DNA from 2 places in the Micromonospora sp. WMMD708 genome. Region 1 is predicted to be linked to the other one. Evidence: riboswitches for the same ligand, from Rfam matches in the RefSeq annotation. Region 1 holds a riboswitch; the other holds the start of a gene.
What was found. Region 1 has a riboswitch for thiamine pyrophosphate ahead of thiE (thiamine phosphate synthase). Riboswitches for the same ligand answer to the same signal wherever they lie in the genome.

Region 1 (3,402 bases):
GAGGGGCATCCGGATCACCCGCCCTGGGCGGCGCTGAGCACCTCGACCCGGTCGCCGTCGCGCAGGACGGTCGCGGGCCAGCCGCCCCGGGGGACGACTTCGCCGTTGACCGCGACGGCGAGGCCGCGCCGCTGCCCGGTGACCGCGGCGACGAGGTCCGCGACGGTCGTGCCGCCGGCCAGTTCGCGTCCGACGCCGTTGACGATGAGTCGCACGTCTTCCTCCTCAGTGGAACCGGTCGGCGGTGAAGGGGGTGAGCAGCGGGTCCGGCTGACCGGTGACGATCAGGTCGGTGATCAGGTCGGCGGTGACCGGGGTGAGCACGATGCCGTGCCGGTGGTGGCCGGTGGCGGCGAGCACGCCGGGACGGTCGGGCAGCGGGCCGAGGATCGGCGCGTTGTCCGGGGTGCCGGGGCGCAGTCCGGCGGTCGCCTCGACGAGCGCGTACTCGGCGAGTTCGGGGACGAGGTCGACGGCGGCCCGGAGCAGCCGCAGCACCGCCCCGGCGGTCACCTCGGTGTCGGCGCGCTCCTCGACGGTCGCCCCGAGCACCACCTCGCCGTCGTCGCGGGGGACGAGGTAGACCGGTTCGCCGTCGGCGTACCCCCGGATGACGTGCCGGAAGCCGGGCGGGCGGTGGTCGGGCGCGCGCAGCCGCAGCACCTGGCCCTTGACCGGGCGGACCGGCAGCCCGGTCAGCGCGGCGGAGCCGCAGCCGGCGGCGACCACGACGACCGGCGCGTCCACCTCGGCCAGTCGGGTCACCGCGCCGGGCAGCAGGGTCGCGCCGGCCCGCCCGGCGGCGACCCGCAGCGCGTCGACCAGCCGGCGTGGGTCGACCTGGTGGTCGCCGGGGGCGACCGCCCCGCCGCGCAGCCGGGGGGTCAGCGCCGGTTCGCGCTCCCGCAGCTGCGAGGGCCGCAGCGCGCTGATCGGCAGCCCCAACCCCTGCTGGTACGCCCAGAGCCGGCGCGCCTCGGCCAGATCGTCCCCGGTGAGCCCGACGACGAGGGTGCCGTCGGTGCGGTACCCGAACTCCGTTCCGGTGGCTTCGGCCAGTTCGGCGGCGAAGCCCGGCCAGCGGGCGGCGGACGCGGTGAGCAGCCCGGTCAGTTCCCGTTCCCCGAAGTACGCCTCGGCGACCGGGGCGAGCATCCCGGCGGCGACCCGGGACGCGCCGGAGCCGGGGGCCGGGTCGTGTACGGACACCCGCAGGCCCCGGGTGGCGCAGCGCCAGGCGATCGCCAACCCGACCGGCCCCGCGCCCACGACGGCGACGTCGGGCCGGGTCAGCACGTCAGCGCCGCGATCAGTTCGGCGGTGGCCCGGCCCGGGTCGGCGGCGGTGGACAGCGCCCCGACCACCGCCACCCCGTACGCCCCGGCGGCCCGCAGCGCCGGCACCGTGGCGGCGGTGACCCCGCCGATGGCGATCACCGGCACGTCGACGGCCGCGACGACGGCGCGGATGCCGGCGGGGCCGATCGGGTCGGGCAGGCCGGTCTTGGTGGCGGTCGGGTGGCACGGGCCGACGCCCAGGTAGCTGGCCCCTTCGGCGACCGCCCGGGCGGCGGCGTCCGGTTCCCGGGCGGTCGCGCCGAGCACGGCGTCGGGGCCGAGGACCCGGCGGGCGGCCGCGACGGGCAGGTCGTCCGCGCCGACGTGGCCGCCCTGGGCGTCCACCGCGAGGGCGACGTGCAGCCGGTCGTTGACCAGGCAGGTCGCCCCGTACGGCGCGCAGAGCGCATGCACCCGTCGGGCCAGGTCGTACGCCTGCCGGTCGGTGGCGTCGTCGGTCACCCGGACCTGGACCACGAGGTCGGCGCGGGCCACCGGGAGGGCGGCCCGTACGACGGCGAGCGGGTCGCACCCGGGGCGGGTGTCGGTGATCAGGTGCAGTCGGCCGAGGGACGGCACGGCAACTCTCCTCCCTGCGCCGGCATTACCCGGATCAGGTTCGACGGTCGGGGGCTCCCAGCCCCCCTCTCAGCCCGGTGTACCGGGCTCCCGTGGGTCACGTGCCTGTGACCGTACGACAGATCCGCTGATCCGCCAAGGGGTGTTAGATTGATCCAGGAACGTCGATGCCTACTGTTTTGGGCTTGTATCCACATAAGCCGGAAAAGCGAGTCGCCGATACCGAATCGTTACATGCTCATGCCTTGCCGGAAACCAATCCAGCGGCGCTAATTTGTTCAACCGATCGACATTATTCCGGTGCGGAGCCTCGGCGTGGCCCGCACCTGATCGCCACCGGTGCGGACCTCGGCGGGCCCACACCGATCCGACCGGGGACGGTCTGCGGCGAGTCGTCCCCATGCCCCCACCACTGTCCAACGCGGACAAAAGGAGCATGGAGTGTCTCCATCCCGCCATCGCCGCGCACGTCGCGGTCCACTGGGTGCCGGTCTACTGGCCCTCTCCCTACTCGCCAGCGGCCTGATCGGCGGCACCGCCGCCCAGGCCGCTCCCGTCGCTGCGGCCCGGCCACAGGCCGCACCGGCACCGGCGGCGGCAGCCGCCGAACCGTTCTCGGTCCTGGTCTTCTCCAAGACCGCCGGATTCCGGCACGACGCCATCCCGGCCGGCATCGCCGCGATCCAGAAGCTCGGCACCGAGAACGGCTTCACCGTCGACACCACCGAGGACGGAGCCGCCTTCAACGACGCCAACCTGGCCAAGTACCAGGCGGTGATCTGGCTCTCCACCACCGGTGACGTGCTCGACAGCACCCAGCAGGCCGCGTTCGAGCGCTACATCAAGGCCGGCGGCGGCTACGCCGGCGTGCACGCCGCCTCCGACACCGAGTACGACTGGGCCTGGTACGGCAACCTGGTCGGTGCGTACTTCTCCGGCCACCCGGCCAACCAGCAGGCCACCGTCAAGGTCGAGGACCCCGCGCACCCGTCGACCGCCGACCTGCCGGCCCGCTGGTCCCGGTTCGACGAGTGGTACAACTTCCGCACCAACCCGCGCTCCAAGGTGCACGTGCTGGCCAGCCTGGACGAAAAGTCCTACAGCCCGGGCGCCGGCGCGATGGGCGCCGACCACCCCACCGCCTGGTGCCAGGACTACGACGGCGGTCGCTCCTGGTACACCGGCGGCGGCCACACCCAGGCGTCGTACACCGAGCCGGAGTTCCTCAGCCACCTGCTCGGCGGTATCCGCACCGCGGCCGGGGTCGAGAACGCCGACTGCGGCGCCACCAAGACCGCGAACTTCGAGAAGGTCACCCTCGACAGCAACACCAACAACCCGATGGAGCTGGACATCGCTCCCGACGGCCGGGTGTTCTACGCCGAGCGCGACGGCCGGGTGCAGATCGTCAAGCCGGACACCGGCAACACGGTCACCGCGACCCGGCTGGACGTCTTCACCGGCAACGAGGACGGCCTGCTCGGGT
Region 2 (3,402 bases), 690 kb from region 1:
CCGGCGAGGCGGGTCAGCCGCAGCCGCTCCAGCAGAGCGTCCACGGTGGCCCGGACGGCCGGTTCGGGGCGACCCGTGCGGCGCGGACCGAGGGCCAGTTCGTCGTGGACGGTGCGGGTGACGAACTGGTGCTCCGGGTCCTGGAAGACCGAACCGATCCGGCCGGCCAGGGCGGGTGCCCGCCACCGGTGCGGGGGCGTACGGGTGTCCCCGTCGGCCAGTGCGGCGGTGGCGGTCAGCCGGCCGGCCCCGGGGCGGAGCAGCCCGCCGAGCAGCAGCGCGAGGGTGGACTTGCCGGCCCCGTTCGGGCCGACGACGGCGAGCGCCTCGCCGGCGCGTACGGCCAGGTCGGTGGGGGCCAGCCGGGGCGGCAGGCCGAGCCGGTCGGCGGTGAGCAACGACCCGCCGGGCGGTCCGGCGGCCGGCCGGGTCACGGTGGGGTGGCCGGGCACCCACACCCCCTCGGCGGCGAGCGCGGCACCGTGCGCGGCGAAGACCGTCTCCGGTGTCCCGTCGGCCCGCACCCCGCCGCCGGGGGTGAGCACCACCACCCGGTCGACCAGGGGCAGGGCGTCGGCGACCCGGTGTTCGACCAGGACCAGGGTGGTGTCGGGGTCCAACGCGCCGGCCACCGCCGTGCGGACCAGGTCCGCGCCGGCCGGGTCGAGGTTGGCCGTCGGCTCGTCGAGCAGCAGCAGCCCCGGCCGCAGCGCCAGCACGCCGGCCAGGGCGAGCCGCTGCTGCTCGCCGCCGGACAGCGCCGCGGTGGGCCGGTCCCGGTGGTACGGGAAACCGACCCGACGCAGCGCCTCGTCCACCCGGGGCCAGATCTCGTCGCCGGGTACCCCCCGGTTCTCCAGGCCGAACGCGACGTCGTCGCCGCAGCGGGCCATCACGAGCTGGGACTGCGGGTCCTGGAAGACGGTGCCGACCCGCTCGCGGGCCTTGGCCGGGTCGAGGCCGTCGATCTCGACGGTGCCCTCCTGCTCGCCGGAGTCCGCCGGCAGCAGCCCGGCCAGCGCGGCGAGCAGGGTGCTCTTGCCGGCCCCGGACGGCCCCAGCAGCAGCACCCGTTCCCCGTGGTCGATGCGCAGGTCGACCCCGCGTACCGCCCAGGCCCGCCGCCCGGCGTGCCGCCAGCCGAAGCCGCCCAGCCTCACCCCGGCCACGCCGCCGACCCTTCCGCGCCCGCCACGGCAGCCTCAGACGAGCGTGCGGTCGCGGGCGGCGGGGAACCGGTCGAGCACCCCGGTCTCGGCGAGCGCCCGGGTCAGGTACCAGCCGCCGACGCCGGCGACGACGGCGGCGCTGAGCACGGTCAGCGCCGCGTACGGCAGACGGTAGCTGACCAGTGCGTACTCGGAGTTCCAGACGAAGAAGTCGAACAGGGCGGCGCTCAGCCCGGTCAGCGCCCCGGCGAGCACCGCCACCGGCAGCCGGTACGCCCGGTAGCGGAACGCGGCGAAGGCCAGTTCCGCGCCGAGACCCTGGATCAGGCCCTGGACGATGGTGATGCCGCCCCACTCCGCACCGAGCAGCGCGGAGACGGTGGCGGCGACGGCCTCGCAGAACAGGGCCGCCCCCGGCTTGCGGATCACCAGGCCGCCGAGCACGGCCGGGACGAGCCACACCCCGTACATCACGGCCTGGCTGGCCGGTGCGGCGGCGAAGACCGGATCGGCGGCCTTCCAGACCAGGCCCCAGGCCCAGAAGATGACCCCGAAGGCCACGGCGATCACGGCGGCGACCACGATGTCGATCGTGCGCCACCGGTTGGTGGTGGTGTGCTGCATGTCGGTGCTCCCAGTCCAGCGATCGAACCAGGAGAAGACGCACGCCGCGCCCGGCGGTAGCCGGACGGCGGCGCGGCTGGAGGTCGACCGAACTCCCTGCGCTGGCATTACCCAGATCAGGTTCGAGGGTCTGCGGGCGGTGCCCGCACTCTCAGCGCTGTGCGCTCCCCTGTCGGATGTGAAGTTGTCTCGGCAGACGCTAGCACCGACCTGCGGCAACGGCCCAGCAGGTCATGGTTCCCGGCATTGCACGCCCGGGAGGGGGTCCGGGTCACTGGGTAGTCTGACGATCATGCGGGTAGCGGCGCGGGGACTGACGTTCGACGTACGGGCCGGTGGCCCCGAGGGCGGCGACGTGGTGCTGCTGCTGCACGGCTTCCCCCAGCACGGTGGGGAGTGGGACGCGGTGACGCCCGCCCTGCACGCCGCCGGGCTGCGCACGTACGCACCCGACCAGCGGGGTTACTCGCCCGGGGCCCGTCCCGCCGAGGTGGCTGCCTACCGGCTGCCGGAGCTGGTCGCCGACGCGGTGGCGGTGCTGGACGCGTTGGGCGTCGACACCGCGCACGTGGTGGGGCACGACTGGGGCGCGGTCGTCGCCTGGGCGCTGGCCGCGGGGCATCCGCAGCGGGTGCGTACCCTCACCGCGGTCTCGGTGCCGCACCCGGCCGCCTTCGGGTACGCGCTGGCCACCGACCGCCGGCAGCGGGCGCGCTCGGCGTACATGGCGTTGTTCCGCCGGGCGGGCCTGGCGGAGCGGGTGCTGCTGGCCGGGCGGGGGGTGGTGCTGCGCCGGCTGCTGTCCGGCGTCGGCGACCCGGCCCGGGTGGCCGGGTACGCCGGGCCGCTGCGGACGCCCGGCGCGTTGACCGGGGCTCTGAACTGGTACCGGGCGATGTCGGGGCGGGACATGAAGGCGGTCGGTCCGGTGGGTGTGCCGACCAGCTACGTGTGGAGTGACCGGGACGTGGCGATCGGGCGGGCCGCCGCGCAGGCGTGCGTCCGGCACGTGTCGGGGGACTACCGGTTCGTGGTGCTCTCCGGGGTGACCCACTGGATTCCCGACGAGGCGCCGGGCCCGTTGGCCGAGGTGATCCTGGCCCGCGTGCACGGCTCGGCCTGAGGATCCGCCCACGCGGGCCGATCGGGGTTCGTGAATCGGTTTCGGGCGATCGCGGATCGGGCACAGGCGTTGCTGCCGACGGGGGGTGCCCCCCGTCGGTCGTACCGTCTGAACCGGAGGTAGCGCGTGTCGAAGGAATCCGAGAAGCAGCGATGGCAACGCAACTTCGCCGATCTGCTCCAGGAACTGCGGGTCGCCCAGACCGGCGTGCAGATCCTCTTCGCCTTCCTGCTGACCCTGCCGTTCAGTAACGGGTTCACCCGGACCAGCGAGTTCCAGCGGGACGTCTACATCCTCGCCCTGCTGTCCGCCGCCGCGGCCACCGCGATGATCATCTCGCCGGTCGCCTTCCACCGGGCGCTGTTCCGCCAGGGCCGCAAGCCGGAACTGGTCCGCTTCGCGCACCGGATGGCCTCCGGCGGGCTGGCCTTCATGCTGGTCGCGATGGTGAGCGCGGTCCTGCTGATCGCCGACTTCGTGCTCGAC

Region 2: another riboswitch for thiamine pyrophosphate. It lies ahead of ACN260_RS05915 (ECF transporter S component); the one in region 1 lies ahead of thiE (thiamine phosphate synthase).

Annotation. Positions count from the first base shown of each region.
Region 1 is NZ_CP186060.1:587,031-590,432, reverse strand. Features, by position in the region: gene ACN260_RS02780 (thiazole synthase) at 1-9, opposite strand, end outside; gene thiS (sulfur carrier protein ThiS) at 15-215, opposite strand; gene thiO (glycine oxidase ThiO) at 226-1,296, opposite strand; gene thiE (thiamine phosphate synthase) at 1,290-1,916, opposite strand; TPP riboswitch at 1,911-2,020, opposite strand; gene ACN260_RS02760 (ThuA domain-containing protein) at 2,358-3,402, shown strand, end outside.
Region 2 is NZ_CP186060.1:1,280,687-1,284,088, forward strand. Features, by position in the region: gene ACN260_RS05910 (ABC transporter ATP-binding protein) at 1-1,169, opposite strand, end outside; gene ACN260_RS05915 (ECF transporter S component) at 1,203-1,793, opposite strand; TPP riboswitch at 1,869-1,974, opposite strand; gene ACN260_RS05920 (alpha/beta fold hydrolase) at 2,086-2,916, shown strand; gene ACN260_RS05925 (DUF6328 family protein) at 3,043-3,402, shown strand, end outside.